3 regions of the Kitasatospora sp. NPDC043949 genome follow, and region 3 is predicted to be linked to each of the others. Evidence: predicted binding sites of a transcription regulator. Region 3 holds the regulator's gene; each other region holds the start of a gene.

Region 1 (10,458 bases), on a different contig from region 3:
AGACCGCCGTCGCCGATGACCGGCACGCCGGCCGCCTGACAGGCCACCGCGGCCTCGTAGATGGCGGTGATCTGCGGGACGCCGATGCCGGCGACCACGCGGGTGGTGCAGATGGAGCCGGGGCCGACGCCGACCTTGACGCCGTCCACGCCGGCGTCGATCAGCGCCTGGGCGCCGTCACGGGTGGCCACGTTGCCGCCGACCACGTCGATCCCGACGGCCGACTTGATCTTGCCGATCCAGGCCAGCGCGTTGTGGCTGTGGCCGTGCGAGGTGTCCACGACCAGGAAGTCCGCACCGGCCTCGACCAGGGCCTGGGCCCGGTCGAACGCCTCGGCGCTGGCACCGACGGCGGCACCGACCAGCAGACGGCCCTCGGCGTCCTTGGCGGCGTTCGGGTACTGCTCGGCCTTGACGAAGTCCTTGACGGTGATCAGGCCCTTGATCCGGCCCTCGTCGTCGACCAGCGGCAGCTTCTCGATCTTGTGGCGGCGCAGCAGCGCCATCGCGTCCACCCCGGAGATGCCGACCTTGCCGGTGATCAGCGGCATCGGGGTCATGATCTCGCGGACCTGGCGGCTGCGGTCCGACTCGAAGGCCATGTCACGGTTGGTGACGATGCCGAGCAGCTTGCCGGCCTCGTCCGCGATCGGCACGCCGGAGATGCGGAACTTGGCGCACAGCGCGTCGGCCTCGGCCAGCGTGGTGTTCGGGCCGACCGTGATCGGGTCGGTGACCATGCCGGACTCGGAGCGCTTCACCAGGTCGACCTGGTTGGCCTGGTCCTCGACCGACAGGTTGCGGTGCAGCACGCCGACGCCGCCCTGGCGGGCCATCGAGATCGCCATCCGCGCCTCGGTGACCTTGTCCATCGCGGCGGAGAGCAGCGGGATGTTGACGCGCACGTTCCGGGAGACCCGCGAGGAGGTGTCGACCTGGTTCGGCAGCACCGCGGAGGCCCCGGGCAGCAGCAGGACGTCATCGAACGTGAGCCCGAGCATGGCGAACTTCTCGGGTACGCCTGCGGCGTTGTAAGACATTTGGGGGGTACCTTCCGTGGCCGGCCTATTCCGCTCACGCCCTGAGGGTGGGGCGCGTTCATCGCTCACTCGCAGCAGACCGCCGAAGCCGGGTGGTTTTGGAGGAACCTCCAGGGGAACCCCGCGCGCACCCGCGAAACTTTGGCAACCCGCCCAGGCGCCGATACCCCATGGTACTGGCACCGCGAATGTGTCCTCGTGTGCCCTTGACAACACCGGCCCCCCGTGGCTCATTCCGGCCGGTCAGGGCTTCAGGAGGACTCCTCCGCCAGCGCCCGCAGCCGGCTGAGCGCCCGGTGCTGCGCCACCCGGACGGCGCCCGGGGACATCCCCAGCACCTCGCCGGTCTCCTCCGCCGACAGCCCGGCGGCCACCCGCAGCAGCACCAGTTCGCGCTGACGGGCCGGCAGGTTGGAGAGCAGTTCCTTGGCCCAGGCCGCGTCGCTGCTCAGCAGCGCCTGCTCCTCCGGGCCGAGCGCCTCGTCCGGCACCTCCGGCAGGTCGTCCTGCGGAACGACCGTCGAGCCGGGCCCGCGCATCGCGGCCCGCTGCAGATCGGCGATCTTGTGCGCGGCGATGCCGTAGACGAAGGCCTCGAACGGCCGCCCCTGGTCCTTGTACCGGGGCAGCGCGCACAGCACCGCGACGCAGACCTCCTGCGCGACGTCGTCCACGTGGTGCCGGGCGCCGCCGGGCAGCCGGACCAGCCGGCCGCGGCAGTAGCGCAGCGCCAGCGGATGGACGTAGGCGAGCAGGGCGTCGATGGCCGGGCCCTCACCGCGGACGGCGGCCGCGACGAGCTCGCCCACCAGCGGGGAGCCGCCCGCGCCGAGCACCGGCGGTCGACCGGGGCCGGGCACCGCGCCGGGGCCGCCGGGGTCGGCGTACGACGGATCGCCACCCGGGCCGGAGGGCTCGGCCTCCACCGGGTCCGCCTGGCCGGCCGCACCGGCGACGTCGTCACGCATCGGTCCATGGTGCCTGGTCGAGCGGGAAAACGCGGCACCGCGTCCGGAGTTGTGCACCGGAACGTTATGCGCTGCGGCGCCGTACGGCGTGCCGCCGCGCACCACCGGCCCCTCCTGCACCGTGCCGCCTCCCGCCCCGCCGCCGTCGGTGGTCCCGTCCTTCGCGCCGTCCGCCGCATGTCCCGCGGCCGTGTGGTTCGCCGCAGTGCCTGTCCGCTGGTCCCCGAGGTGCTCCACTCCTCCATGGTGCAACCTCGGGACCGTAACGTCACACGCCCGGACGGCGTCCGTCCCGGGAACCGCCGGCGGCGCGCCGCAGCCGGCGGCGCCACCGGCGGTCAGCGGACCAGGCCCCAGCGGAAACCCAGCGCCACCGCGTGCGCGCGGTCGGAGGCCCCGAGCTTCTTGAACAGCCGTCGGGCGTGGGTCTTGACGGTGTCCTCGGACAGGAACAGCTCGCGGCCGATCTCGGCGTTGCTGCGGCCGTGGCTCATGCCCTCCAGCACCTGGATCTCACGCGCCGTCAACGTGGGCGCCGCGCCCATGTCGGGGCTGCGCAGCCGGCGCGGGGCGAGCCGCCAGGTCGGGTCGGCGAGGGCCTGGGTGACGGTGGCCCGCAGCTCGGCGCGCGAGGCGTCCTTGTGCAGGTACCCGCGGGCGCCCGCGGCCACCGCGAGCGCGACCCCGTCGAGGTCCTCGGCGACGGTGAGCATGATGATCCGCGCGCCCGGATCGGCGGACAGCAGCCGCCGGACCGTCTCGACCCCGCCGAGGCCGGGCATCCGGACGTCCATCAGAACGAGATCGGAGCGGTCGGCCACCCAGCGGCGGAGGACCTCCTCCCCGTTCGTCGCGGTGGTGACCCGGTCCACACCGGGTACGGTCGCGACCGCGCGGCGAAGCGCCTCGCGGGCGAGCGGGGAATCGTCGCAAACGAGAACGGAAGTCATGACCGTCGTCCTCCGCAGCTGATCCGCGTCACGTTGAGCCTCCTGGCTGGTACGAACCTCTCCGACACGGCCGATCGGCGACAGAGTCCGTGCTGATCGCCTCAAATTCCGCGCGATCGTTCCCGACGTCCGGCGCCCGCTAACCGCCTCCGCACTTCCAACGACCGTCACTCGAATGAGTTACGGCCTTCGGGGCCATCTCCACCACTGTACGTGGCCAACCCATTACCGATCAGCCGCATCGCGGTGCACACGCCGCACTTTTCCCCAGCTCGCGCGCGGTGGGCGCACGACCCGCACACCGGTGCGGAGTGTCGCGCGCCCGTCGGCCACCCGAATGCCACGCCCGCGCCCGCCGAACCCCTTGCCCACTTTGCCCGTTTTTATAGCTTTCGTATGGTCATTGACTGTTGTGCCACTCTGTGGGTGACTTGTCCATGGAGTTGCCGTAAGTCATATTTCCAGGTGTCCACACCAGTGCATCGACGCCCGCCGCGCCGCCCAGCAGCAGCCCGCTGAGCGCCGGCCCACGGCCGACGAGCCTCTGAAGGGAATGAGCCATGGCAGATTTCTCCCGCCTCCCAGGTCCCAACGCGGACCTCTGGGACTGGCAGCTCTCCGCAGCCTGCCGTGGCGTGGACAGTTCGCTCTTCTTCCACCCCGAGGGCGAACGCGGGGCCGCGCGGAGTTCGCGCGAGGCCAGTGCCAAGGAGGTCTGCATGCGCTGCCCGGTGATCACCGAGTGCGCGGCGCACGCGCTGGCGGTCCGCGAGCCGTACGGCGTCTGGGGCGGGATGACCGAGGACGAGCGCGAGGAGATGCTGGGGCGTTCGCGGCACCGGCTGGTGGAGGTCCCGCTGACCCCGCCGGCGATCGCCCGGCGCTAGCCCCGCCTCCACGGCGCGCCGTGAAGAAACGTTTCCTCTCGGCGTCCCGGGCTGTTCAAGCCCAGTCCAGAACGCTCAGGCCCCAGAGGTCAGCGCCCGGCCGACCCCGCCAGCCTCTCCAGCATCAGCGCCACGGCCGGCACCTCGGCCAGATCCGGCAGGGTCAGCGCGACCACCTGCCGCACCGCCGGCGCCCCCGCGGCCGTCCGCACCGGCACCGTCGACACCCCGTCCGGGCGCACCGACTCCAGCGCCAGCCGGGGCAGCACCGCCACCCCCAGCCCGGCCGCCACCAGGCCGACCACCGCCGGATAGTCGTCGGTCGCGAAGTCGATCCGGGGCTCGAAGCCCGCCCCCGCGCACAGCTCCACCAGGTGCCCCCGGCACTGCGGGCAGCCCGCGATCCACTGCTCCCCCGCCAGCTCGGCCAGCTCCACCGGCCTGCCGCGCCCCGCCAGCCGGTGCGCGGCGGGCAGCAGGCCCACCAGCGGGTCGTCCAGCAGCGGGGTGACCACCAGATCGGACCAGTCGGAGCCGGCGCTCAGCTGCTGCGCCTCCAGGTTGGCCTCGGCCCGCGCCTCGCGCGGCGTCCCGTGCGCGGGCGCCGGCAGCGCGGCGCCGCCGTCGGACTGCGGGTAGCGGAAGGCCAGCGCGATCTCGCACTCGCCGCCGCGCAGCATCGCCAGCGACTCCGGCGGCTCCGCCTCGACCAGCGACACGCGCACCCCCGGATGGCTGTCCCGCAGCCGGGCGACCGCGGGCGGCACCAGGGTGGAGCTCGCGGTCGGGAAGGAGACCAGCCGCACCCGCCCGGCCCGCAGCCCGGCGATCGCGGCGATCTCCTCCTCGGCCGCGGAGAGCCCGGCCAGGATCCCGGTGGCGTGCTTGAGCAGCACCCGCCCCGCCTCGCTGAGCTGCATGCCCCGGCCGGAGCGGACCACCAGCGGGGTGTCCACCGACTTCTCCAGGGCCTTCATCTGCTGGCTGATGGCGGGCTGCGTACAGCCCAGCTCGCGGGCGGCGGCGGAGAAGGAGCCGGTGCGGGCGACGGCACGCAGAACGCGCAGGTGACGGGCCTCGATCATGCCTCAGTTATAAGGCAATCTTTGCCAATGGCAAAATTCTGCTGATGATTGAAGCCTCAAACGCCAAACACGCCGGAGGCCCGGCCGCACCCCGAGGGGCGCGGACCGGGCCTCCGGTCGACCGTCAGGCGTCAGTGCGAGTGGCCGTGACCGTGGCCGTGGCCCGCCTCGGCCTCCTCTTCCTTCTTCTCCACCACGAGGGTCTCGGTGGTGAGCAGCAGGGAGGCGATCGAGGCCGCGTTCTCCAGGGCGGAGCGGGTGACCTTGACCGGGTCGATGACGCCGGCCTTCACCAGGTCGCCGTACTCGCCGGTGGCCGCGTTGTAGCCCTGGCCGATCTCCAGCTCGGCGACCTTGGAGGTGATGACGTAGCCCTCCAGGCCGGCGTTCTGGGCGATCCAGCGCAGCGGCTCGTGCAGCGCCTTGCGGACCACCGCGACACCGGTCGCCTCGTCACCCGACAGGCCCAGGCCGCCGTCCAGCACCTTGGCGGCGTGCACCAGGGAGGCGCCGCCACCGGCGACGATGCCCTCCTCGACCGCGGCACGGGTCGCCGAGATGGCGTCCTCCAGGCGGTGCTTGCGCTCCTTCAGCTCCACCTCGGTGGCGGCGCCGACCTTGATGACGCAGACGCCGCCGGCCAGCTTGGCCAGGCGCTCCTGCAGCTTCTCGCGGTCCCAGTCGGAGTCGGTGGCGGCGATCTCACCCTTGATCTGGGCGACGCGGCCGGCCACGGCCTCGGTGTCACCGGCACCGTCGACGACGGTGGTCTCGTCCTTGGTGATGGTCACGCGGCGGGCGGTGCCCAGCACGTCCACGCCGACCTGGTCGAGCTTGAGGCCGACCTCCTCGGAGATGACCGTGCCGCCGGTCAGGGTGGCCAGGTCGCCGAGGATCGCCTTGCGGCGGTCGCCGAAGCCCGGGGCCTTGACGGCGACCGCGTTGAAGGTGCCGCGGATCTTGTTCACCACGAGGGTGGACAGCGCCTCGCCGTCGACGTCCTCGGCGATGATCAGCAGCGGCCGGGAGGCACCGCCCTGGAGGATCTTCTCCAGCAGCGGCAGCAGCTCCTGGATGGAGGAGATCTTGCCCTGGTTGATCAGGATGTACGGGTCCTCCAGGACCGCCTCCTGCCGCTCCGCGTCGGTGACGAAGTACGGCGACAGGTAGCCCTTGTCGAACTGCATGCCCTCGGTGAAGTCCAGCTCCACGCCGAAGGTGTTCGACTCCTCGACGGTGATGACACCGTCCTTGCCGACCTTGTCGATCGCCTCGGCGATCAGCTCGCCGACCTGGGTGTCCTGGGCGGAGAGGGACGCGACGGCGGCGACGTCGTCCTTGCCCTCGATCTCGCGGGCCACCGAGAGCAGGTGCTCGGAGACGGCGGCGACGGCCTTGTCGATGCCCTTCTTCAGGGCGGCCGGGCCGGCACCGGCGGCGACGTTGCGCAGACCCTCGTTGACCAGGGCCTGGGCCAGCACGGTGGCGGTGGTGGTGCCGTCACCCGCGACGTCGTTGGTCTTGGTGGCGACCTCCTTGACGAGCTGCGCGCCAAGGTTCTCGTACGGGTCGTCCAGCTCGACCTCACGGGCGATGGTGACACCGTCGTTGGTGATGGTCGGGGCGCCGAACTTCTTGTCGATGACGACGTTGCGGCCCTTGGGGCCGATGGTCACCTTGACGGTGTCGGCCAGCTTGTTGACACCGCGCTCCAGCGAGCGGCGGGCGTCCTCGTTGAACTGCAGGATCTTCGCCATGTTCCCTATTCCCTCGGGGCTTCGGCCGGCCCACCGGCCGCCGGACTACGTGAACCAACAACCACGCCCCGGGCCCCTGTCACTTGGGACACGGATCCGGGGCGGGTCGGAACGACTTACTTCTCGATGATGGCGAGAACGTCGCGGGCGGAAAGAACCAGGTACTCCTCGCCCTGGTACTTCACCTCGGTGCCGCCGTACTTCGAGTACAGGACGATGTCACCGACGGCGACGTCGAGCGGCAGACGCTGGCCGTCCTCGAAGCGGCCCGGGCCGACGGCCAGGACGACGCCCTCCTGGGGCTTCTCCTTGGCGGTGTCCGGGATAACCAGGCCGGAGGCCGTGGTGGTCTCGGCGTCGAGCGGCTGGACCACGATGCGGTCCTCAAGCGGCTTGATGGCAACCTTGCTGCTGGTGGTCACGTCCGAGCTCCCCTTCGGAGATTACGGGGTTTCTAACGGGTAGGAGCGAACCTGTGGGCCTGCCGTCGCGGGGGTCAGGCACACGTCTTCGCGTTAGCACTCCCCCAGTGGGGAGTGCCAAGGACGACCATAGGCCGGTGTTAGCACTCAGTCAACCAGAGTGCCAACGGCGCGCCCGGGCATCCCGAACCGCGGGCGCGGAGCCGTACTCCTGTGCGACCACCCCGCCCCGGGCGGACTCCCGCCGCGAACCGCGACCCCGCCCACCGCGCCGGCCATCGGAGCCGGTGGGGCCGCCAACCCGCCAGAATGGCCCCGTGGACACCGAGAACCTCCAGCCCCTACTGGCCCCCGAGGGCCAGGCCCTGCTCGCCGAACTGCGCGAGTTCACGCCCGAGGAGGAGCTGGCGCTGGCCACCAGGCTGCGGCGGGAGCACCCGGCCGAGCTGGTGTCGGCGGCCTTCGGGCAGGCCCGGCTGCGGCAGCGGGCGCGGGCGAAGTTCGGGGCGGACGCCGACCTGATGTACTTCACGCCCAACGGCGTCGAGCAGTCCACCCGGCGCAGCGTGGCCGAGTGGCGGGCGCGCCGCTTCGCCGAGCTGGGCGTCCGCCGGCTGGCCGACCTGTGCTGCGGCATCGGCGGGGACGTGCTGGCGCTGGCCAGGGCCGGGATCGAGGTGCTGGCTGTCGACAAGGACCCGGCGGCCTGTGCCGCCACCGCCGCCAACGCGGCCGCGCTGGGCCTGGCCGACCTGGTCCGGGTGCGCTGCGCGGACGTCGCCGAGGTGGACGTCACCGGCTACGACGCGGTGTTCACCGACCCGGCGCGGCGGACGGCGCGCGGCCGGGTGTTCGACCCGGAGGCGTACGCCCCGCCGCTCTCCTGGGCGATCGAGGCCGGCCGCCGGACCCCGATCGGCGCGCTGAAGGTGGCCCCGGGCATCCCGCACGAGGCCGTCCCGGCCGACGCCGAGGCGGAGTGGGTCTCCGACCACGGCGACGTGAAGGAGGCGGTGCTCTGGTTCGGCACCGGGGCCGCCCGCCCGCACCGCGCCACCCTGCTGCCGCAGGCCGCCAGCCTCACCGGCGGCGACCTGCCCGACCCGCCGGCCGGCCCGGTCGGGCGCTACCTGTACGAGCCGGACGGCGCGGTGATCCGGGCCCACCTGGTGGCCGAGGTGGCCGAGCAGGTGGGCGGTCGGCTGATCGACCCGAAGATCGCCTACCTGACCTCGGACCAGCTGGTGGCCACCCCGTACGCGCACGCCTTCGAGCTCACCGACGTGCTGCCGTTCCACATCAAGCGGCTGAAGGCGCTGCTGCGCGAGCGCAGGGTCGGCACGGTGGTGATCAAGAAGCGCGGGATGGCGATCACCCCGGAGGAGCTGCGCCGCCAGCTCAAGCCCTCCGGGCCGAACGCCGTCACGGTGATCCTCAGCCGCACCGACAACGGGCCGCTGATGATGCTCGGCCGACCCGCCTGAGGCGGCTGCGCGGCGGGCGCCCGGACTACGAGGCGGGCGCCTGGATGTAGTCCTCCAGCCGGGCCACCGAGAAGCCCTGCTCCTGGATCCGGGCCAGCAGGTCGCCGAACATCTGGGTCATCGTGGCGCCCTTGAGCTCCTTCGGGCCGCGGAAGTGCGCCAGGATGATGTCGCCGGACTTCAGCTTCTTGTCCGCCGCCTGGTACTGCATGTCGTGGATCTGCATCGACTCGCGCCAGAGCACCATCGCGCGCGGGCCGCACTGCTGGACCGAGTTGTTCAGCGTGGGGGTGTTGGCACCGTCCCCGAACGGCGGGCGGAACAGCAGCGGGGCGGTGCCGTACTGCTGGGTGAGCGCGGACTGCGCGTCGCAGATCTCGGACTTCTGCTTCTCCGCCGGGATCTTGCTCATCACCGGGTGGTCCACGGTGTGGTTCTGGATGTGGTTGCCGAGCGCCTGGAGCGGCTTGAAGTAGCCGTAGTCGTTCTTGACGATGTCCCGGGTCAGGAACATCGAGATCGGCACCTTGAGCTCGGTCAGCATCTCGACGAACTTCGGGTCCTTCTCGGCACCGTCGTCGATGGTGATGAAGACGACCTTGTCGCTCGTCTTCACCTCGCTGAACACCGGTACGGGGCCGGTCCGTTCGAGCTTGATGGGCTTGTCCGCGGGCGGCGCGGGGGCCGGCGCCAGCGGCTTGAGGTTCCACTTCGCCCAGGCCGCCGGGTCCCCGCCGGCCGGGGCCGGGGTGGTGGGCGTGCCGGCCGGGCTGGTCGGCACGGCGCCTCCGCCGGTGGGCTGGGGCGTGGCCGCCGAGCTACCGCCGGCCGCCGCCGGGGCGGCGGCGCCCCCGTTGTCGCCGCATCCGGTGGCCAGGGCCAGCAGGGCCAGCGCCCCCACCGCGTACGTCCTGGTCCTGCTCCGACCGTCCCTGTTCACCGCAGCGCGCTCCCGGTTCCCGTCCAGCTTCTTCTCAGCTATGCACGGTAGCGGTCGGGGCGGCGGTTCCCGGACGGGGCCTATTCGACGTGCTCGCTGCTGAAGGACCAGCGGTGCACCGGGCGGCCGAGCAGGTCGGCCGGCGGGTCGGCGACCGGCACCGGCTCGCCGGTCCACCAGGTGATCAGCAGCACGCGTTCGCCGGGCGCGCCGAGCAGCTCGGTGCGGACCAGCCCGGCCGAGCCGCGCACCGACGGCAGCACCACCTCCCGTACCCAGGAGGCGAGTTCGGCCCCACGGCCGGCGGCGGCGCGGGCCTCCCACATCGCGGCGACGGTCACTTGGCGCCACCGGTGAGGGCCTGGTACGCCTGGCCGTGGACGTCGCCGTGCCGGACGTCCGCGGCTGGCACGTGCGCCTCGGTCACCGGCAGCGAGGAGTCGGCGGACAGGTCGAGCGCGGACGGCGTGCGGTCGCGCCACACCATCTCGGAGCCCAGCGCGGCCACCATCGCGCCGTTGTCGGTGCACAGGCCCGGCCGGGGCACCCGCAGCCGGATGCCGGCCCGGTCGCAGCGCTGCTGGGCCATCTCGCGCAGCCGCGAGTTGGCGGCCACCCCGCCGCCGATCATCAGGTGGTCGACGCCGTTGTCCCGGCACGCCTTGACGGCCTTGCGGGTGAGTACGTCGGTGACGGCCTCCTGGAAGGACGCCGCCACGTCGGCGATCGGCACCTCCTCGCCGGCCCGGCGCTTGGCCTCCACCCAGCGGGCGACGGCGGTCTTCAGGCCGGAGAAGGAGAAGTCGTACGCGGGGTCGTTGCGGCCGCTCAGGCCGCGCGGGAAGGCGATCGCCTTGGGGTCGCCCTCGCGGGCGGTGCGGTCGACCACCGGGCCGCCCGGGAAGCCCAGGCCGAGCACCCGGGC
Region 2 (10,458 bases), on a different contig from region 3:
AGGTGGAGTCGCCCCAGTGCTGGAGCGCCACCAGCAGCCCGCCCCCGAGGACCGAGGCCAGCGCCAGCCCGCCGGAACGCCAGGAGGCCCTGGGCAGCAACTCCGTCGGCGCCGCGGCCAGCAGCAGCGCCCCCAGCACGAACGGCATGGTGGCCACGCTGCTGTCCCCCACCCCCCAGAGGTCGAATTCCGGCGGCAGCACGACGGCCTGCGCCAGCACGAACAGCGCGGAGACGGCCTGGAGCAGCGAGATGACCCGCACCGCCGTCCAGCGCCCCGTCACGACGGCCACCGCGAGCAGCAGCGCGATCACCGGCGGCGCGATGGTCAGCGCGTACGTGGTGTACGAGGGGTCCCAGGTCAGCCGGCGGGCGGCCCGCTCCGCATCGCTCACCCACGGCACCAGCGCCGCACCGGCCAGCGCCCCGGCGACCATCGGCGCGGCCAGCGCGAGCACCCGCCCGGCCAGCGAGGAGCCGGTCAGCCCGAGCCGCACCCGCAGCCCGTACGCGGCCAGGTCGAACGCCTCACGGGCGACGGCCGAGCGGCCCGCCTCCGCCGTGGTGTCGGCGAACACCGCGGCCAGCTCCTCGCCGCGCTCCCGGCGGTAGCGGGGCGGGTAGAACTGCAGCGCCGCCCGCAGCGCGGTCGAAGGCGCCCCCATCGTCGGTGTGGTCATGGTCATGCGAAGAACCCCCTCATCATCGACTTCCCCTCCGGCTCCGGCTTGCCCTGGAGCGCCGACCAGACGTTCGCGAGACGGCGCTCCGCCTCGGTGGCGACGGCCCGCAGCCGCTCCGCCTCGGAGGCCAGCGCCTCCCGGCCGACGCTGGTCAGCGCGTAGCTGCGCCGCGCCCGCCCGTCCACGACCTCCTCCGCGGCGACCTCGATCAGCCCCTGCTGGAGCAGGCGGTCGAGGGCGCCGTACAGGGTGCCGGTGCGCATCTTGACCCGGCCCTCGGAGATGGCGGCGATCTCCTGGATGAGGGCGTAGCCGTGTCTCGGGGCGTCCGCCAGAGCGGTGAGCAGCAGCAGCGTCGGCTCCTGCATCGAGCGTTCAGTCATACGACTACATATATCGTCAACCTACCTATAGGTCCAGTACTCCCGCCGCCCGGTCCACGACGCGGACCACGAGCGGACTGGGAACGGACCAGGAGCGGGCTGGGAGCGGACCACGAGCGGGCTAGGAGAGCTCCCCCACCGGCGCGACCACCGCGCCCTGCTTGCCGCACACCCAGTGCGGCTCCGGCCCCAGCTCCGGCTCCACGCCGAGCGCGTGCGGGTCCCCGTCGGCGGCGCAGGCGGTGCACAGCGGCCAGCGCCCGTACGCCTCCAGCAGCGCGTCCTGGACGTCCTGGGCGACCAGCCCGAGCACGTACCCGGTGCCGTCCGGCCACTGCTCCAACCACCAGCGGCGGTGCGTCACGGCCTGCTCCACCAGGGAGACGACGGCGGCGTCCGCCACGTCCCGCGAGGTGAGGTCGGCCAGGATCAGCGCCCGCGCGTTGTGCAGCGCGGTCTCGATGTCGTCGGAAGCCATCTGTCCATTCTCCGGTAGAACGCCGTGTGGGCGGCCCCCCGAAGGGGACCGCCCACACGATCAGGAACCAGCCGATCCGATCGGTGCGATCAGGATCAGAAGTCCATGTCACCGCCCGGCATGCCGCCGCCGGCGGCCGCAGCGGCCTTCTCCGGCTTGTCGGCGATGACGGCCTCGGTGGTGAGGAACAGCGCCGCGATGGAGGCGGCGTTCTGCAGCGCGGAGCGGGTCACCTTGGCCGGGTCGATGATGCCCTCGGCGATCAGGTCGACGTAGGTGTTGGTGGCCGCGTTCAGGCCGTGACCGGCGGGGAGGTTGCGCACCTTCTCCACCACGACGCCACCCTCCAGGCCGGCGTTGGTCGCGATCTGCTTGATCGGGGCCTCCAGCGCGACCTTGACGATGTTGGCACCGGTGGCCTCGTCGCCCTCCAGCTCCAGCTTGTCGAAGGCGACCGAGGCCTGGAGCAGCGCGACGCCACCACCGGCGACGATGCCCTCCTCGACGGCGGCCTTCGCGTTGCGGACGGCGTCCTCGATGCGGTGCTTGCGCTCCTTGAGCTCCACCTCGGTGGCCGCGCCGGCCTTGATGACGGCCACGCCGCCGGCCAGCTTGGCGAGGCGCTCCTGGAGCTTCTCGCGGTCGTAGTCCGAGTCGCTGTTCTCGATCTCGGCGCGGATCTGGTTCACGCGGCCGGCGACCTGCTCGCTGTCACCGCCACCGTCGACGATGGTGGTCTCGTCCTTGGTGATGACCACCTTGCGGGCGGTGCCCAGCAGGTCGATGCCGGCGTTCTCCAGCTTGAGGCCGACCTCCTCGGAGATCACGGTGCCACCGGTGAGGATGGCGATGTCGCCGAGCATGGCCTTGCGGCGGTCGCCGAAGCCCGGGGCCTTGACGGCGACGGACTTGAAGGTGCCGCGGATCTTGTTCACGACCAGGGTCGACAGGGCCTCGCCCTCGACGTCCTCGGCGATGATGACGAGCGGCTTGCCGCTCTGCATGACCTTCTCCAGCAGCGGCAGCAGGTCCTTGACCGAGCCGATCTTGGAGTTGGCGATGAGGATGTAGGGGTCCTCGAAGGTCGCCTCCATGCGCTCCAGGTCGGTCGCGAAGTAGGCGGAGATGTAGCCCTTGTCGAAGCGCATGCCCTCGGTGAGCTCGAGCTCCAGACCGAAGGTGTTGCTCTCCTCGACGGTGATGACGCCTTCCTTGCCGACCTTGTCCATGGCCTCGGCGATGAGCTCGCCGATCTGGGTGTCGGCGGCCGAGATGGAGGCGGTGGAGGCGATCTGCTCCTTGGTCTCCACGTCCTTGGCCTGGGCCAGCAGCTGGTCGGAGACGGCGGCGACGGCCTTCTCGATGCCGCGCTTCAGGGCCATCGGGTTGGCGCCGGCGGCGACGTTGCGCAGACCCTCGCGAACCAGGGCCTGGGCGAGCACGGTGGCGGTGGTGGTGCCGTCACCCGCGACGTCGTCGGTCTTCTTGGCGACCTCCTTGACGAGCTCCGCGCCGATCTTCTCGTAGGGGTCCTCGAGCTCGATCTCCTTGGCGATGGAGACACCGTCGTTGGTGATCGTGGGGGCGCCCCACTTCTTCTCCAGCACGACGTTGCGACCCTTGGGGCCGAGCGTGACCTTCACTGCGTCGGCGAGCTGGTTCATGCCACGCTCAAGGCCGCGGCGAGCTTCCTCATCAAAGGCGATGATCTTGGCCATCAGAAGTGGTCCTCCGGGACACGGTCGACTGCTCGGACCAAGGGGTGCCCGCGACGGACGGCCCTGGTGTGCGGGGGTCCTTTCCCCTACCGCTCCCGGGGGCCTCACCGACCCGGTCCGCTGTCACTCTCACGCTGTGAGTGCTAACGCCAATAATTAGCACTCGGGGTGGTCGAGTGCAAGCCCAATCGCGATCCCGCGAGCCGCCCGGGGCGCTCCCGCCGACCCGCGCAACTCCCCGCCGGGGAACGCCGACGGGCCCGTACGACGCGTGTCGCACGGGCCCGTCGAGAAGCGAGTGGTCACCAGCCGTGGGCCGCGCCGAGCTCCTGGGGTCGGAAGGGGGTCACACCGCGGCGCGGACCATGTCCGCCTGCGGGCCCTTCTGTCCCTGGGAGATCTCGAACTCGACCCGCTGGCCCTCCTCGAGGGTGCGGTAGCCGTCCATCTGGATCGCGCTGTAGTGGACGAAGACGTCCGCACCACCGTCGACCGCGATGAAGCCGTAGCCCTTCTCCGCGTTGAACCACTTGACGGTGCCCTGAGCCATTCCGAACTCCCCTAGTGCTGTGCTGGCCCTTCACGCGCCCGCAGGTCGCGGGCCCGGGTCTGGTTTGAAGGCCGGCCCGGGGAACCCCCCCTGGGCGCAGCCGTGCACGCCGCAACCCTCCGCCGGGGGTGCCTGACGGCGCCCTGTGAGCGGGTGATTACGTCGACCGCGGCTGAATGTATCCGGATCGACGCCCTCTGCAACAGGGTCAGCTGCGGGGAATTCCGGCACCACGCCAAGGGGCAGGACGGGCCAAAGCGGGAGGAATTCGGCATTTCACGCCGGACATAGCGGACGGATTACTGCAAATCCCCGCGGGAATTCTGACATCTGCCTGACATGTTTCACGGCCCAGGCACCCGACCGGTCTCAGCGGCCGGACGACCGTCCGGCGATTCGCGGGTGATTCGCGGGTGAGGATGAGGGGAAGCCCTGTTCCCAACCGAGCCACACTCTACTCCGACTTGACCCCGCCATATTCCCGCCGAAATGCGGCCGGCCGCCCGTGCGTACGGAGAACGGAATTCCGTACGCGCGGACGGCCGGTCGGACGAGCGGCTCGGGCGGGGTGCCCGGATCGGGGCGCGGCTCAGCAGCCGCCGGCCACCGCCGGGATGATCGAGACGCTGGCGCCGTCCGCGATCCCGGTCGCCAGGCCCTCGGCGAAGCGCACGTCGTCGTCGTTCACGTAGACGTTGACGAAGCGGCGCAGCTTGCCGGCGTCGTCCAGGATGCGGGCGGCGATCCCCGCGTGGTTCTTCTCCAGGTCGGCGATGACCTCGCCCAGGGTGGCGCCCTCGGCGGCCACCTCGGCGGCGCCGCCGGTGTAGGTGCGCAGGATGGTGGGGATACGGACGTTGGCGCTCATGGTTCTCCTAGCGGACAGGGCCCAGCGGGGTGGGGGGATTCAGGCGGACGCGAGGCCGGCGTCGTGGAAGGACGCCAGGGTCGGGCGGATGACGGCGGTCATCCCGGCCCCGGCGACGGCGTCCAGGGTCTTCAGGCCGTCGCCGGTGTTGATCGCGACGGTCTCCTTGGCCGGGTCCAGCTGGCCGGTCTCCACCAGCTTCTTCAGCACGCCGACGGTCACCCCGCCCGCGGTCTCGGCGAAGACGCCCTCGGTCCGGGCCAGCAGCCGGATCGCGTCCACCACCTCGGCGTCGGTGACGTCCTCGACCGCGCCGCCGGTGCGCCGGGCGATGTCCAGCACGTACGGGCCGTCCGCCGGGTTGCCGATCGCCAGCGACTTGGCGATGGTGTCCGGCTTGACCGGGCGGATCACGTCCTGGCCGGCCTTGAACGCCGCCGACACCGGGGAGCAGCCCGCCGCCTGGGCACCGAAAACCTTGTACGGCCGGTCCTCGACCAGGCCGAGCCTGATCAGCTCCTGCAGCCCCTTGTCGATCTTGGTCAGCTGGGAGCCGGAGGCGATCGGGATGACGATCTGCTCCGGCAGCCGCCAGCCGAGCTGCTCGCAGATCTCGTACGCCAGCGTCTTGGAGCCCTCGCCGTAGTACGGGCGCAGGTTGACGTTGACGAAGCCCCAGCCCTCGCCGGCCGGGTCGCCGATCAGCTCCGAGCAGAAGCGGTTCACGTCGTCGTAGTTGCCCTCGATGCCGACCAGCTCACCGCCGTACACCCCGGCCATGACGACCTTGCCCTGCTCCAGGTCGTGCGGGATGAACACGCAGGACTTGAAGCCGGCCCGGGCAGCCGCCGCGCCCACCGCGCCGGCCAGGTTGCCGGTGGAGGAGCAGGAGAGCGTCGTGAAGTCGAAGGCCCGCGCGGCCTCGATGGCGCAGGCCACCACGCGGTCCTTGAACGAGTGGGTCGGGTTGCCCGAGTCGTCCTTGATGTGCAGCTGCGCGGTGAAGCCCAGCTCGCGGCCCAGGTTGTCCGCCTTGACCAGCGGGGTCCAGCCGGGGTTCAGGTTGGGCTTGGTGGCGACGTCGGCCGGGACGGGCAGCAGCGGCGCGTAGCGCCAGATCGAGCTCGGGCCGGCCTCGATCCGGCGGCGCAGCGCCTCGGCGTCCTCGCTGCCGAAGTCGTACGCGATCTCCAGCGGGCCGAAGCACTCCAGGCAGGCGAAGCTCGGACCGAGCGGGAAGCGGGTGCCGCACTCCCGACAGGACAGCGCGGTGGCGGGGCCGAGGTCCACGGATGCGGGTGCGACAGTGTCGATAGCCATGATGGCGGAGGCCTCTCTCCTCATCTTCCCCGTGGCACGGTCGCGCCACAGGCCGGAATTGGCACCTGTCCCGCCGGGGCCTGTCGACAGACAGCCGCGCGAGAAGGTTGCCGGGACGTCAACGGGCCGTTCCCTCAGTCCCTCTGGATGAGCTTGTGAAATTGTGGTGGTGCTCAACGGCGACCCCGGCGTGCAAAGGTCCGGCCGCTGTACGAAGACTGTATCCGAAGGCGTCAACCCCGAACGGGATCGTCCGCCACGCGAGATGGCGCGTCCCACCGACCCCGCCGAGGAGAGTCCCGTGCCCGCCGAACCGACCCCCGCGCTGCTCCCGCAGGCGGCGTCCTGGCTGCGCCGCCGCTCGTGGAGCGCGGTCGACCGGCCGGTGCACGCCCTGCTGGAGGCCAAGCGCCGGACCGGCCACACGGTCAGCGTGGTGCTGCCCGCGCTGGACGAGGAGGCCACCGTCGGCGACATCGTCCGCACCATCCGCCGCGAGCTGATGGAGCGCCTCCCGCTGGTCGACGAACTCGTCGTGGTCGACTCCGGCTCGGCCGACGCCACCGCCGCCGTCGCGGCCCGGGCCGGCGCCCGGGTGGAGTACCGCGACGCGATCCTGCCCCGGCTGCCCGCCGTCCCCGGCAAGGGCGAGGTGCTCTGGCGCTCGCTGCTGGTCACCCGCGGCGACATCGTCTGCTTCGTCGACGCCGACCTGCGCGAGTTCGACCCGGCCTTCGTCTCCGGCATCCTCGGCCCGCTGCTGACCGAACCGGACATCCAGCTGGTCAAGGCCATGTACGACCGGCCGCTGGAGACCGAGGGCGCGGTGGTCCCGGCCGGCGGCGGCCGGGTCACCGAACTGGTCGCCCGCCCGCTGCTCAACCTGCACTGGCCGGAACTCGCCGGTTTCGTCCAGCCGCTCGGCGGCGAGTACGCGGCCCGCCGCGCGCTGCTCGAACGGCTCCCCTTCCCCACCGGCTACGGCGTCGAACTCGGCCTGCTGGTCGACGCGCTGGAGACGGTCGGGCTGGACGCCCTGGCCCAGGTGGACGTCGGCGTCCGGCACCACCGGCACCAGGACGGCCAGGCCCTCGGCCGGATGGCCGCCACCATCTACCGCACCGCCCTCGAACGCCTCGACCGCACCCACCGGCTGAAGGCCTCGGCCGACCTGGTCCACCCGCTGCTGACCCAGTTCACCCGCGACCCGCAGAGCCGGGAGTTCACCGCCCACACCCACCCGGTGACCGCCCTGGAACGCCCGCCCATGCACACCGTGCCCGAGTACGCGACCCGACACTGAACACCCACCGAAAGGGTTTGCCGCTCCGGAGCCCCGGCAACGTACCAACCATGGGCGATCTCACGACCGAACGTTCGAGTGCGACCGGCACCGCCCCCGTCCTGGTGGCCTCCAATCGGGGACCGGTGTCGTTCGGCACCGCGGACGACGGCACGCTGACCCTCCGCCGCGGCGGCGGAGGCCTGGTCTCCGGCCTCTCCGCCATCGACGACCCCGACGCCGTCTGGGTCTGCGCCGCCCTCGGCGCGGCCGACCGGCAGGCCGCCAGAGGGGCCCCGGACGGCCGCCTCGACCTCGCCGGGCACGACGTGGGCGGCCAGGCCGTCCGCATGCTGGACATCGATCCCGACACCTTCGCCCGCGCCTACAACGGCGTCGCCAACTCCACCCTCTGGTTCGTCCACCACCTGCTCTACGCCACCCCCACCGCCCCCGCCTTCGACGCCGGGTTCCGCACCGAGTGGGCCGCCTACCGCGCCTACAACGCCGCCTTCGCCGAGGCGCTGGCCGCCGAGGCCGCCCCCGGGGCCGCCGTGCTGGTCCAGGACTACCACCTCTCGCTGACCCCTGCCCTGCTCCGCGCCGCCCGCCCCGACCTGCGGATCGGCCACTTCTCGCACACCCCGTGGGCCCCGCCCGAGTACTTCCGGCTGCTGCCCGACGACGTCGCCGAGGCCGTCCTCACCGGCATCCTGGGCGCCGACCGGGCCGGCTTCCTGACCCGCCGCTGGGCGCTGGCCTTCGCCGACTGCTGCGCCGACCTGCTCGGTGCCGAGGTCGACCGGGACGCCATGACCGTCACCCACGCCGGCCGCACCACCCGGCTCGGCGTGCACGCGCTCGGCGCCGACGCCGACTTCCTGCGCGAGCGCTCCCACCGCCCGGACGTCGACGAACGCCTCGCCGCCCTCCGCGAGGCCGTCGGCGGGCGGCGCACCATCGTCCGGGTCGACCGCACCGAGCTGAGCAAGAACATCGTCCGCGGCCTCCAGGCCTACCGGCACCTGCTGCGCACCCGCCCCGAATGGCACGACCGGGTGGTGCACATCGCCTTCGCCTACCCCTCGCGCACCGACCTCGCCGAGTACCGCGCCTACACCGCGCAGGTCCAACGGCTCGCCGAGGACATCAACGCCGAGTTCGCCACCCCCGCCTGGCAGCCGCTGATCCTGCACGTCGACGACGACTTCCCGCGTTCCCTGGCCGCCTACCGGCTCGCCGACGTGGCCCTGGTCAACCCGATCCGGGACGGCATGAACCTGGTCGCCAAGGAGGTTCCGGTGGTGTCCGACCACGGCTGCGCCCTGGTGCTCTCCCGCGAGGCCGGCGCGCACGCCGAACTCGCCGAGGACGCGCTCACCGTCAACCCGTACGACATCATCGCCACCGCCGACGCCCTGCACGCCGGCCTCACCATGCCCGAGGGGGAGCGCGCCGACCGCACCAAGCGCCTCGCGGCGGCGGCCACCGCGCTGCCCCCGCAGCAGTGGTTCCTCGACCAGCTCAACGCGCTGTGAACCAGCTCAACGCGCTCTGAACTCGCTCAACGCGCCGCCGCCCGGCTCAGACCGCGCCGACGGCCGCGCCCAGCGCCGCGAGCAGCTCCACCACGCCGGCCGGGCCCGGGACCACCAGGTCGGCCCGGTCGGCGAGTTCGCGCACCGGCGCGTCCCCCACCGCGCCGCTGCACACCAGCAGCCCCGCCACCCCCTCGCCGCGCAGCTTCTCCACCGCCGCGAAGGCCGCCACGTCCCCCAGGTCGTCCCCCGCGTACAGCACCGAACCTGCCCCGCGCTCACGCAGGAAGCCGGTCAGCGCCGCGCCCTTGTCCACCCCCGGCGGCCGCAGCTCCAGCACCAGCCGCCCGGGCTCCACCACCAGCCCGTGCCCGGCCGCCAGCTCGCCGACCGGCGCCCGCAGCAGCTCCAGCGTCTCCTCGGGCGCCGCCGTGCGCCGGGTGTGCACCGCCAGCGAGCGCCCCTTGTCCTCCAGCCACGTCCCCTCGGGCGCCCCCGCCGCCGCCAGCAGGCCAGGCAGCGCCGCCCGCGCCCCGGCCACCCCGGGGTGCACCGGCGGCGCGGTCACCTCGCCGCCCTCCCAGCGCTCGGCGCCGTAGTGCCCCAGCACCACGACCCCGGGCAGCCCGTCCAGGCCGCCGTACTCCGCCGCCAGCGCGGCCGGCCGACCCGTCACCACCACCACGGCCCGCACCGCCGGCACCAGCGCCCGCAGCGCGGCCGCCGCCCCCGGATGTGCCCGCGCCCGATCGGGATCCGCCACGATCGGCGCCAGCGTCCCGTCGAAGTCCAGCGCGATCACCGCCTCGCCCGGCGCCGCCAGGATCGCCCGCAGCCCGTCCCGCCCGGCAGCCGTGACCGGCGCCCACTTCTCGTCAAAGCCCATGCCCGAGCCCTACCCCGCGGCCCCGTCCCGCTACCGTGCCGCCCGCCGGGCCTCCCGGATCCGGCGCAGCCGGTTCACCAGGACAGGGGCGTGCGCCAGGGCCTCCGGCCGGTCCAGCAGCGCGTTCAGCAGCTGGTAGTACCGGGTGGAGGAGAGCCCCAGTTCCTCCCGGATCGCCCGTTCCTTGGCCCCGGCCGTCCGCCACTGCCGCCCCTCCAGGGCCAGCACCGCCACGTCCCGCTCACTCAGCTCGCCCACCAGGACACCTCCGCCATCACTACGGAGTGTCATTCTCCCGCGTGAGCCGGACACACTGTGCGCCCTCCGGCACCCGGCCGCCCCGGCTAGCGTCGGCGGTATGACCACGCCCAGCTTCGCCGTGCACATCCCCACCGCCGACCTCGAACCCGATCCGCTCGACCCGGCCCAGATCGTCTCCGGCACCCCGGAGGTCTCCGGCCTGGTCCTCGCCGAGTCCCCCGACGGCCGCCAGCTGCGCGGCATCTGGCAGATCACCCCCGGCGTGGTCACCGACGTGGAGGCCGACGAGTTGTTCGTGGTGCTCAGCGGCCGGGCCACCATCGAGGTCGAGGGCGGCCCGACCCTGGAGGTCGGCCCGGGCGACTGCGCCGTGCTGCGCGAGGGCGACCGGACCACCTGGACGGTCCACGAGACGCTCCGCAAGGCCTACGCCATCACGCTCCCCTGACGAGCCCGCCCCTGACGCCCCCGCCCCTGGAGGGCACCCCGGCC
Region 3 (10,458 bases):
AAGCACCCCGCCGCCTACGCCCAGGCCCTCGCCGAGGGCCGCACCCCGGCCCTGGGCCGCGAGGTGCTCGCCGAGGAGGACCGCCGGGTCGAGCGCATCCTGCTGGAACTGCGCCTCGCCGAGGGCATCCCGCTCACCCTCCTCACCGACACCGGCCGCCACGCCGCCGCCCGCCACCTCGCCGACGGCCTCCTCGCCGCCGAGCCGTACGCCCAGGGCCGCGCCGTCCTCACCCTCCAGGGCCGGCTGCTCGCCGACGCGGTCGTACGTGACCTGGTGGACTGACATTCGTTAACGTGGGTGTCAGCCGTCGGAGGGAGCGTGCGATGACCGCCATCGATGATCGGATGACCGGGATCTTCGAGAACCTGGAGGTGCCGGAGGGCATCAAGGCCGAACTCATCAGGGGGGAAATCGTGATGATGGCGGGGCCTGACATGGTCCACAATCTCATCGTCCTGGCGATTCAGCACCAGCTTCCGTACGGTCGGTGGCGTCCACTCACGACCCAGGACCTGGGGATCCCCGGCCAGGCGAGCGAACCCCAGCCCGACCTGGTCGTCTTCGAACGCGGGGCGGTCCAGGAGCACGGACGACTGCTGCCGTCGCCCGCCGTCACCCTGGTGGTCGAGGTGGTGTCGAAGACCAGTGTCGATCGTGATTACCGGACCAAGCGGGAGCTCTACGCCGAGGGCTCCGTCCCCGCGTACCTGATCGTGGACCCGATCAAGGGGGTCTGCGTGCTGCTGACCGAGTTGGGTAGGGATCCCGGGTCCGGCCTCCCGAGGTACATGTCCGAGCGGACCAGCAAGTTCGGCGAGCCCGTCCCCGTCAGCCTGCTTGAGATCGATCTGGACACCACGGACTTTCAGCAGTACGTCTGATCGGCCTCACTCCGGAACCGTCACGAAGTCGATCAACTCCTCGACCTTGCCCAGCAGTTCCGGCTCCAGGTCCTTGTAGCTGTCCACCGTGGAGAGGATCCGCTTCCAGGCGGCGGGGGTGTTCACCGGCCAGCCGAGGCGGCGGCAGACGCCCTCCTTCCACTCCTCGCCGCGCGGGACGGCGGGCCAGCCGGCGATGCCGACGGAGGCGGGCTTCACGGCCTGCCAGATGTCGATGTAGGGGTGGCCGACGACCAGGACGGCGTCGCCGGTGACCTGGGCGGCGATGCGCTGCTCCTTGGTGCCGGGGAGCAGGTGGTCGACCAGGACGCCGAGGCGCCGGCCCGGGCCGGGGGCGAAGTCGGCGACGATCGCGGGCAGGTCGTCCACGCCCTCCAGGTACTCGACGACCACGCCCTCGATCCGCAGGTCGTCGCCCCAGACCCGCTCGACCAGTTCGGCGTCGTGCCGGCCCTCGACGTAGATCCGCGACTCGCGGGCGACCCGGGCCCGGGCGCCGGGGACGGCGACCGAGCCGGAGGCGGTGCGGCCCGGCGTACGGGAGGGGGCGGGGCCGGCCGGGCGCACCAGGGTGACCGTCCGGCCCTCCAGCAGGAAGCCGCGCGGCACCAGCGGGAACACCCGGAGCTTGCCGAAGCGGTCCTCCAGGGTGACGGTGAAGCCCTCGGCGGTCTTCTCGCAGCGCACCACCGCGCCGCAGAAGCCGGTGGCGGCCTCCTCCACCACCAGGTCCCGTTCGGCGGTCACCTCCGGGGCGGGTTGCTGCTTCTTCCACGGCGGGGTCAGGTCGGGTCCGTACTGGCGGCTGCGCATGAAAGCGACTATACGGACGGACCGTCAGAGGCCCGGCGCGCCCCAGACCGGGAACCAGCGGCTGAGGTCCTTCTCCAGCCGCAGGTCGTTCCCGAGCATCGCGTTGACCTGGAGCTCCAGCGGGCTGTTGCGCCGCTCCCCGCCGCCGGGCATCGGGGCGAAGGGGTAGAAGGTGCCGCGCTTGTAGAGGTAGACCAGGGCCAGCGACTGCCCGTCCGGGTTGCGGAAGCCGACCAGCGAGCAGAGCAGCTGCGGTCCGAAGCCGTTCGCCTCCAGCTCGCTGTTGACCGCGTGCAGGTCGTTGACCAGGTCCGGCAGTTCCTCGGGGGTGTGCCGGGCGAGCAGCCAGGAGTAGCCGTAGCCGTCCTTGGAGGCCTCCACCGGGACGCCGCCGCGCTCGGTGTCGGCGTCGAGCAGCGCCCGCACCTGCTGTTCGACCTGGCCGAAGGCCGCGCCCTCGACGGCGGCGAAGCAGACCGAACCGAGCCCGGTGGGGGTGAACCCGGCCCCGGCCTCCAGGGTGAGGGCGGCGGACGGGACGCCGAACAGCTGGTCGAGGTCGGGCTTGACGGGCTTGGTGCGCCCGAACAGGGTGTCCAGGATTCCCACGGCGGTCCTTTCGGAGGAGGGAGTCGGGAGGGCGGCAGGGCCTCAGCGGCCGAGCTGCTCGGAGATCTTCGCCAGCTGCTCCAGGCGCTTCTCCAGCGTCGGGTGGGTGGAGAACAGCTGCGAGGCGGTCTCCCGGGCGCTCAGCGCGGGGGCGAAGTAGAAGGCGTTGTAGGGCTGCGCCTGGCGCAGGTCCTTGCTGGGGATGGCGGCGATCTGGCCGGTGACCTTGGTGAGCGCGGAGGCGAGGGCGCTGGGCCGGCCGGTGAGCTGGGCGGCGGCGCGGTCGGCGGCGAGTTCCCGGTAGCGGGACAGGAGCCGGGTGAGCAGGAAGCTGATGGCGTAGACGACCATCGACACCAGCGGGATGATCAGGGCGACGATGGCCGCGTTCTGGTCGTTGTTGTTGCGGTTGCCGCCCATGAACCCGCCGTACATGGCGATCCGGGTCATGGCCCCGGCGAGGACGCCGAGGAAGCCGGCGATGGTCATCACCGCGACGTCCCGGTGGGCGACGTGGGACAGCTCGTGGGCGAGGACGCCCTCCAGTTCCTCGGGCTCCAGCCGGCGCAGCAGGCCGGTGGTGACGCACACCACGGCGTTCTGCGGGTTGCGGCCGGTGGCGAAGGCGTTCGGCATGTCGTTGTCGGCGACCGCCACCCGGGGTTTGGGCATGTCGGCCAGCGCGCAGAGCCGGTCGATGGTGCCGTGCAGTTGCGGGTACTGCTCAGGGGTCACCTGGTGGGCGCCCATCGCCCGTTCGGTGATCTTGTCGCTGAACCAGAACTGGGCCACGAACAGCCCGCCGGAGATCAGGACGATCAGTGGCCAGGCGCCGCGCAGCAGCACGATCAGCAGACCGGTGAAACCGACGTACAGCAGCCCGATCACGAACATCGTCACGACCATGCGGCCGGTCAGACCGCGGTCGGGCGCGAAACGGGTGTGCTGGCCCGAGCTCGACATTGCTTGCTCCTCCATTCGCCGTCGTCTTCGATGCTGCCACCCGGACGGCCCCGCGGCACCACCCCCGCGCCGGGAACTGCGGGCAGGATCACTCCGGCCGGGCCGTTCCTGCCGTTGGGCCCGGGCCTTACACTGGCAGGTACGGTTTTGGCACTCGCAGGTTCAGAGTGCCAAAGCGGGTGCCGGAGCCGGGATCCTCCCGGAGCGGGCAGCAGCATGCGTGACACGAACGGACAACGTGCGAAGACGGAGGTGTGTGCCCCATGGCCGGTGAGGTTCGCCAGCTGGACGACCGCAAGCTCGCCGTGCTCCGCGCGATCGTCCAGGACTACGTGGGCACCGAGGAGCCGGTCGGCTCCAAGGCCCTGGTGGAGCGGCACAACCTCGGAGTCTCCCCGGCGACCGTCCGCAACGACATGGCGGCGCTGGAGGAGGAGGGCTACATCCACCAGCCGCACACCAGCGCCGGGCGCATCCCCACCGACAAGGGGTACCGCCTGTTCGTCGACAAGCTCGCCGAGGTCAAGCCGATGAGCGCCCCCGAGCGCCGGGCGATCCGGCACTTCCTGGACGGCGCCGTCGACCTGGACGACGTGGTCATGCGGACGGTGCGGCTGCTCGCCCAGCTCACCCGGCAGGTCGCGGTGGTGCAGTACCCCTCGCTGTCGCGGTCCACCGTCCGGCACATCGAGCTGGTGGCGCTGGCCCCGACCAAGGTGATGCTGGTCCTGATCACCAACACCGGCCGGGTCGAGCAGCGGATGGTCGACTGCCCGGGCCCGGTCGGCGAGACGGTCCTGGCGGACCTGCGGGCCCGGATCAACGCGCGGGCCGTCGGCCAGCGGCTGCCGGACGTGCCGGGGTTCCTGGAGGAGCTCCCGGCGGGTTTCGAGCCGCCGGACCGCCCGACCGTCAGCACGGTCCTGGCGACGCTGTTCGAAGCGCTCGCCGAGCAGAACGAGGAGCGGATCATGCTGGCCGGCACGGCCAACCTGACCCGCTTCGGGCACGACTTCCCCCTGACCATCCAGCCGGTGCTGGAAGCCCTGGAGGAGCAGGTCGTCCTGCTCCGCCTCCTGGGTGAGACGGCGGACGCCGCGATGACGGTCCGGATCGGGCGGGAGATCGCCTACGAGGGGCTGAATTCCACCTCGGTGGTGTCGGTCGGCTACGGTTCGGGCGACGAGAGCGTGGCCAAACTGGGTGTGATCGGTCCGACCCGGATGGACTATCCGGGCACAATGGGGGCGGTGCGTGCGGTGGCGCGGTACGTGGGCCAGATCCTGGCCGAGTCGTAGCACAGGCCGCCGTCGGAACCTCTGACGGCGGTGTCCAGTCGCAGCACTACTACAGGCGGAACAAGCGGAGCATTTGGTGGCCACGGACTACTACGCGGTACTCGGCGTCCGACGGGATGCGGGGCAGGACGAGATCAAGAAGGCCTTCCGGCGCCTGGCACGCGAACTGCACCCGGACGTCAACCCGGACCCGAAGACGCAGGAGCGGTTCAAGGAGATCAACGCCGCTTACGAGGTGCTCTCCGACCCGCAGAAGCGCCAGGTCTACGACCTCGGAGGTGACCCGCTCTCGCCGGGCGGCGGGGGCGCGGGCGGCTTCGGCGCGGGGGCGGCCGGCTTCGGCTTCTCCGACATCATGGACGCCTTCTTCGGCGCCGCGGCCGGCCAGCGCGGCCCGCGCTCGCGCACCCGCCGCGGCCAGGACGCCATGATCCGGCTGGAGATCACCCTGGAGGAGGCCGCCTTCGGCACCACCAAGGAACTCCAGGTCGACACCGCCGTCACCTGCACCACGTGCAGCGGCGAGGGCGCGGCCCCCGGCACCTCCGCGCAGACCTGCGACATGTGTCGCGGCAGGGGCGAGGTCTCCCAGGTCACCCGGTCGTTCCTGGGCCAGGTCATGACCTCCCGTCCCTGCCCGCAGTGCCAGGGCTTCGGCACCGTCGTGCCGACCCCGTGCCCGGAGTGCGCCGGCGACGGCAGGGTCCGCGCCCGGCGCACCCTGACCGTCAAGATCCCGGCCGGTGTCGACAACGGCACCCGGATCCAGCTGGCCGGCGAGGGCGAGGTCGGCCCCGGCGGCGGCCCGGCCGGCGACCTGTACGTCGAGATCGCCGAGACCACCCACACCGTCTTCCAGCGGCGCGGGGACGACCTGCACTGCACCGTCACCATCCCGATGACGGCCGCGTCCCTCGGCACCCAGGTGCCGCTGCAGACCCTGGACGGGCTGGAGGAGGTCGACATCCGGCCCGGCACCCAGTCCGGCCAGTCGATCCCGCTGCACGGCCGCGGCATCACGCACCTGCGCGGCGGCGGCCGGGGCGACCTGATAGTGCATGTCGAGGTGCAGACGCCCACCAAGCTCGACCCCGAGCAGGAGGAGCTGCTGCGCCGGCTCGCGGTGCTGCGCGGCGAGGAGCGGCCGTCCGGCCAGTTCGCGCCGGGCCAGCAGGGCCTGTTCTCGCGCCTCAAGGACGCGTTCAACGGCCGCTAGGCCCTAGGCCGGGGCCGCTACTGGGCCCTGGCCGTCCGCGCGGGGGTGCCGGGTTCTGCCCGGCGCCCCTTTCGCGTTCCCGATCCGCCCCACCCCCCGGAGGTTCCCCGCATGACCGCCCCCGTCTTCGTCGTCGAGACCGAGCGGATCGCCGCCGCCGCGCCCGGCTCCGTGGTGCGCCTCGACGGGCCGGAGGGGCGGCACGCGGCCGCGGTGAGGCGGCTGGCGGCGGGCGAGGCGGTGACCCTCGCCGACGGGCTGGGCCTCGGGGTGGACGGGACGGTCGCCGCGGTGCTCGGCAAGGACGCGATCGACGTCACGGTGGCCGCCGTCCGCCGGGAGCCCGAGCCGGCGCCGCGGATCGTCGTCGTCCAGGCGCTGCCCAAGGGCGACCGCGGCGAGCTCGCGGTGGAGACCATGACCGAGGTCGGCGTGGACGTGATCGTCCCGTGGGCCGCCTCGCGCTGCATCACGCAGTGGAAGGGCGACCGGGGCGCCAAGGCACTCGCCAAGTGGCGGGCCACCGCCCGGGAGGCCGGCAAGCAGTCCCGCCGGCTGCGCTTCCCCGAGGTGCGCGAGCCGGCGACCACCCGGCAGCTGGCGCCGCTGCTGGCCGGGGCCGCGTTCGCCGCCGTGCTGCACGAGGAGGGCGCCGAGCCGCTGGCGCTGGCCGCGCTGCCCGCGGCCGGGGACGTGGTGCTGGTGGTCGGCCCGGAGGGCGGGGTCTCCCCGGAGGAGCTGGCCGCGTTCGCCGAGGCGGGCGCCGGGCCGTACCGGCTGGGCCCCTCGGTGCTGCGCACCTCCACCGCCGGGGTGGCCGCCGGCGCCCTGCTGCTGGGGCGCACCGGCCGCTGGTCGTAGCCGGCCCGCCCGTGCGGTCGGAGTCTGCCCGAACCGGCCCGCGCCGTGCGCGCACGTGCCTACGCTGACCGCGTGACGGAACCCCTGAGCACCTCCGCGGGCGCCTACCTGCGCCACCCCCATCTGCACGGTGACCTGGTCACCTTCGTCGCCGAGGACGACGTCTGGCTGGCCCCGCTGGACGGTGGCCGGGCCTGGCGGCTGACGGCCGATCACGTGCCCGTCCGGCACCCCCGGTTCGCCCCCGACGGGCGGCACATCGCCTTCACCTCCACCCGGGACGGCGCGCCCGAGGTGCACGTGGTGCCGGTGGACGGCGGGCCGTCCCGGCGGCTCACCCACTGGGGCAGCGAGCAGACCGAGGTGCGGGGCTGGACGGCCGACGGGCGCCCGATCGCCCTCACCACCGCCGGCGAGGCGACCCTGCGCCGCAGCTGGGCGCACGCCGTGCCGCTGGACGGCGGCGAGTCGGTGCGGCTGCCGTACGGGCCGGTCGGCGGGCTCGCCTTCGAGCCGGGCGGCGACCGCGTGCTGCTGGGCACCGTCAACAACCGCGAGCCGGCCTGGTGGAAGCGCTACCGGGGCGGCCGGGCGGGCAAGTTGTGGATCGGGCGGGACGCATTCGTCCGCGTCCACGAGGAGTTGGACGGCCAGCTCGACTCGCCGCTGTGGGTGGGGGACCGGATCGCCTTCCTCTCCGACCACGAGGGCGTCGGCGAGCTCTACTCCAGCCTCCCGGACGGCTCCGACCTGCGCCGCCACACCACCGACCCGGACGGCTTCTACGCCCGCAACGCCGGCACCGACGGCACCCGGACGGTGTTCCACCGGGCCGGCGACGTCTGGCTGCTGGACGACCTGGCGGGAGCCGCGCCCCGCCGCCTCGACATCCGGCTGGCCGGCCCGCGCAGCGGCCGTCGCCCCCGCCCGGTGCACGCCGCGCACTGGCTGGAGTCCGCCGCCCCCGACCGCACCGGCCGGGCCGGCGCCGTGGTGGTGCGCGGCGACGTGCACTGGCTGACCCACCGCGAGGGCCCGGCCCGGGTGCTGGACGAGACCCCGGGGGTGCGCGGGCGGCTGGCCCGGGTGGTGCCGGGCGAGGACGGCGCCCAGGGCGTGCTGTGGGTGTCCGACGCCGAGGGCGAGGACGCCCTGGAGTTCGCCCCCGACGCGCAGGGCGCCGAGCGCCGCCGGCTGGCCGCCGGGCGGATCGGCCGGGTCAACTCCCTGGCGGTGTCCCCGGACGGCAAGCAGGCCGCGCTCGGCGTGCACGACGGCCGGGTCCTGCTGGTCGCGCTCGCCGACGGCACCGTGCACGAGCTGGACCGCAGCGCCGACGGCGAGGTCAGCGGGCTGGCCTTCAGCCCGGACTCGGCCTGGCTGGCCTGGTCGCGGCCGGTGCACCGGCTGGGCCCGTACTCGCTGCGCCAGATCGTGCTGGCCGACCTGGTGGCCCGGACGGTCGGCGAGGTCACCCAGGAGCGCTTCATCGACACCTCGCCGGCCTTCACCGCGGACGGCCGCTACCTGGCGTTCCTGTCGGTGCGCAACCTCGACCCGGTCTACGACTCGCACGTCTTCGACCTGTCGTTCCCCAACGGCTGCCGCCCGTACCTGATCACGCTGGCCGCCGACACGCCGTCCCCGTTCGGGCCGCAGCGGGCCGGGCGCCCGCTCGGCGGGGAGGAGGACGAGCCGCGCGGCAGGAGGGCGGACGGCGAGGAGGCCGCCGGCGACGCCGCGCCGGTGACCAGGGTCGACCTGGACGGCATCGCGGACCGGATCGTCCCGTTCCCGGTCGAGGGCGGCCGGTTCGACGCGCTCAGGGCGGCCAAGGACGGCGTGCTGTGGACCCGCGCCCCGCTGCTCGGCGAACTCGGCGACGAGGCGGCCTCGCCCGAGGACGAGCGGCCCCGGCCGGTGCTGGAGCGCTTCGACCTGAAGAAGCGCCGCGTCGAGCAACTGGTGCACGGCGTGGACGGCTTCGCGGTCAGCGGGGACGGCACCCGGGTGGCCGTGCTGGACGGGGGCGAGCTGCGGATCGTCCCGGCCGAGCACAAGGCGGGTGGTGAGGACGACGAGGTGGGCGTCGACCTGGCCCGGCTGCGGGTCACCGTCGACCCGGCCGCCGAGTGGCGGCAGATGTACGCCGAGAACGGCCGCCTGATGCGCGACAACTTCTGGCGCCCCGACCTCGGCGGCGTCGACTGGGCCGGCGTGCTGGACCGCTACCGGCCGCTCGTGGAACGCCTCGGCTCGCACGACGACCTGGTCGACCTGCTCTGGGAGGTGCACGGCGAACTCGGCACCTCGCACGCCTACGTCATCCCGTACGGCCGGTACACCGAGCCGGCCCGGCGCCAGGGCCTGCTCGGCGCGGACCTCGCCAAGGACGGCGACCGGTGGCGGATCGCCCGCATCCTGCCCGGCGAGTCCTCCGATCCCCGGGCCCGCTCGCCGCTGGCCGCGCCCGGCGCCGCGATCCGCCCGGGCGACGCGGTCCTCGCCGTCAACGGCCGCCCGGTGGACCCGGTCACCGGCCCGGCCCCGCTGCTGGCCGGCACCGCCGGGCAGCCGGTCGAGCTGACCGTGGCCGGCAAGGACGGCACCGACCGGCGCCACCCGGTGGTCGTCCCGATCGCCGACGAGGAGCCGCTGCGCTACCACGACTGGGTGGCCGGGCGGCGGGCCGCGGTGCGCGAGCTGTCCGGCGGCCGGCTCGGCTACCTGCACATCCCCGACATGCAGTCGGCCGGCTGGGCCCAGATCCACCGCGACCTGGCCGTGGAACTGGCCAGGGACGGCGTGATCGTCGACGTCCGGGAGAACCGCGGCGGCCACACCTCGCAGCTGGTGATCGAGAAGCTCGCCCGCCGGATCGTCGGCTGGAACGCCATCCGGGACACCGACCACCCGGTGCCCTACCCCCTCGACGCCCCGCGCGGGCCGGTCGTCGCGCTCGCCAACGAGTTCTCCGGCTCGGACGGCGACGTCGTCAACGCCGTCATCCAGACGCTCGGCATCGGCCCGGTGGTCGGCACCCGCACCTGGGGCGGGGTGATCGGCATCGACAGCCGCTACCACCTGGTCGACGGCACCCTGGTCACCCAGCCCAAGTACGCGTACTGGCTGGAGAACTACGGCTGGGGCGTGGAGAACCACGGCGTCGACCCGGACGTCGAGGTGCCGATGGCCCCGCACCAGTGGGCCGCCGGCGAGGACCCGCAGCTGGCCGAGGGCGTCCGGATCGCCCTCGCCGCGCTCGCCGCGGCCCCGCCCCGCACGGCCCCGCCGATGCCCTGGGCGTAGGGCGCGCCCCCGCCGCCCCGGCGGGCGGGAGAGCAGCCGAACGGGAGGTCGGCCCGGCCGACTTCCCGCTAGGCTGCGCCCGTACGGCCCCAGACCAGACACGAACCGAGGAGAAGCCGATGGCCGGCGAGCCGCAACCCGACTGCCTGTTCTGCAAGATCGTTGCGGGCGAGATCCCGGCGACCGTGGTGCGCAAGACCGAGCGCGTCCTCGCCTTCCGCGACATCGCCCCCAAGGCGCCGCTGCACGTCCTGGTCATCCCGCACGTCCACTACCCGAACGCCGCCGCGCTGGCCGCCGCCGAGCCGGAGATCGCCGGTGAACTCCTCGCCGAGGCGGGCGCGGTGGCCAGGGATGAGGGCGTCGAGGACTACCGGCTGATCTTCAACACCGGCGCCGGCGCCGGCCAGACGATCTTCCACGCCCACGTCCACGTGCTCGGCGGCAAGCCGATGACCGAGAACATGGTCTGACCTACGTGTCA

Evidence for each region. The regulator HrcA, encoded in region 3, represses chaperone genes, less so after heat shock. The targets are predictions, from matches to a motif close to TTNGCACTCNGNNNNNCNGAGTGCNAA.
Region 1: the regulator HrcA is predicted to act here: its motif matches at 7,250-7,276, upstream of groES (co-chaperone GroES).
Region 2: the regulator HrcA is predicted to act here: its motif matches at 3,418-3,444, upstream of groL (chaperonin GroEL).

Annotation. Positions count from the first base shown of each region.
Region 1 covers NZ_JBWKEQ010000003.1:148,043-158,500, reverse strand. Annotated here, with positions in the region: gene guaB (IMP dehydrogenase) at 1-1,040, opposite strand, end outside; gene shbA (RNA polymerase sigma factor ShbA) at 1,292-2,008, opposite strand; gene AC07AL_RS04410 (response regulator transcription factor) at 2,347-2,958, opposite strand; gene AC07AL_RS04405 (WhiB family transcriptional regulator) at 3,519-3,845, shown strand; gene AC07AL_RS04400 (LysR family transcriptional regulator) at 3,935-4,930, opposite strand; gene groL (chaperonin GroEL) at 5,062-6,687, opposite strand; gene groES (co-chaperone GroES) at 6,804-7,109, opposite strand; gene AC07AL_RS04385 (THUMP-like domain-containing protein) at 7,427-8,593, shown strand; gene AC07AL_RS04380 (polysaccharide deacetylase family protein) at 8,619-9,533, opposite strand; gene AC07AL_RS04375 (hypothetical protein) at 9,614-9,874, opposite strand; gene tsaD (tRNA (adenosine(37)-N6)-threonylcarbamoyltransferase complex transferase subunit TsaD) at 9,871-10,458, opposite strand, start outside.
Region 2 covers NZ_JBWKEQ010000011.1:74,457-84,914, reverse strand. Annotated here, with positions in the region: gene AC07AL_RS11940 (hypothetical protein) at 1-685, opposite strand, end outside; gene AC07AL_RS11935 (PadR family transcriptional regulator) at 682-1,065, opposite strand; gene AC07AL_RS11930 (hypothetical protein) at 1,187-1,543, opposite strand; gene groL (chaperonin GroEL) at 1,639-3,261, opposite strand; gene AC07AL_RS11920 (cold-shock protein) at 3,608-3,811, opposite strand; gene AC07AL_RS11915 (MoaD/ThiS family protein) at 4,401-4,679, opposite strand; gene thrC (threonine synthase) at 4,719-5,999, opposite strand; SAM riboswitch class I at 6,017-6,153, opposite strand; gene AC07AL_RS11905 (glucosyl-3-phosphoglycerate synthase) at 6,325-7,302, shown strand; gene AC07AL_RS11900 (alpha,alpha-trehalose-phosphate synthase (UDP-forming)) at 7,353-8,819, shown strand; gene otsB (trehalose-phosphatase) at 8,866-9,705, opposite strand; gene AC07AL_RS11890 (DUF3263 domain-containing protein) at 9,736-9,996, opposite strand; gene AC07AL_RS11885 (cupin domain-containing protein) at 10,064-10,414, shown strand.
Region 3 covers NZ_JBWKEQ010000001.1:344,074-354,531, reverse strand. Annotated here, with positions in the region: gene hemW (radical SAM family heme chaperone HemW) at 1-285, shown strand, start outside; gene AC07AL_RS01765 (Uma2 family endonuclease) at 327-884, shown strand; gene AC07AL_RS01760 (DUF3097 domain-containing protein) at 891-1,718, opposite strand; gene pspAB (PspA-associated protein PspAB) at 1,743-2,327, opposite strand; gene htpX (zinc metalloprotease HtpX) at 2,370-3,290, opposite strand; gene hrcA (heat-inducible transcriptional repressor HrcA) at 3,554-4,588, shown strand; gene dnaJ (molecular chaperone DnaJ) at 4,665-5,804, shown strand; gene AC07AL_RS01735 (16S rRNA (uracil(1498)-N(3))-methyltransferase) at 5,916-6,665, shown strand; gene AC07AL_RS01730 (S41 family peptidase) at 6,738-9,974, shown strand; gene AC07AL_RS01725 (histidine triad nucleotide-binding protein) at 10,094-10,447, shown strand; gene AC07AL_RS01720 (ribonuclease Z) at 10,453-10,458, shown strand, end outside.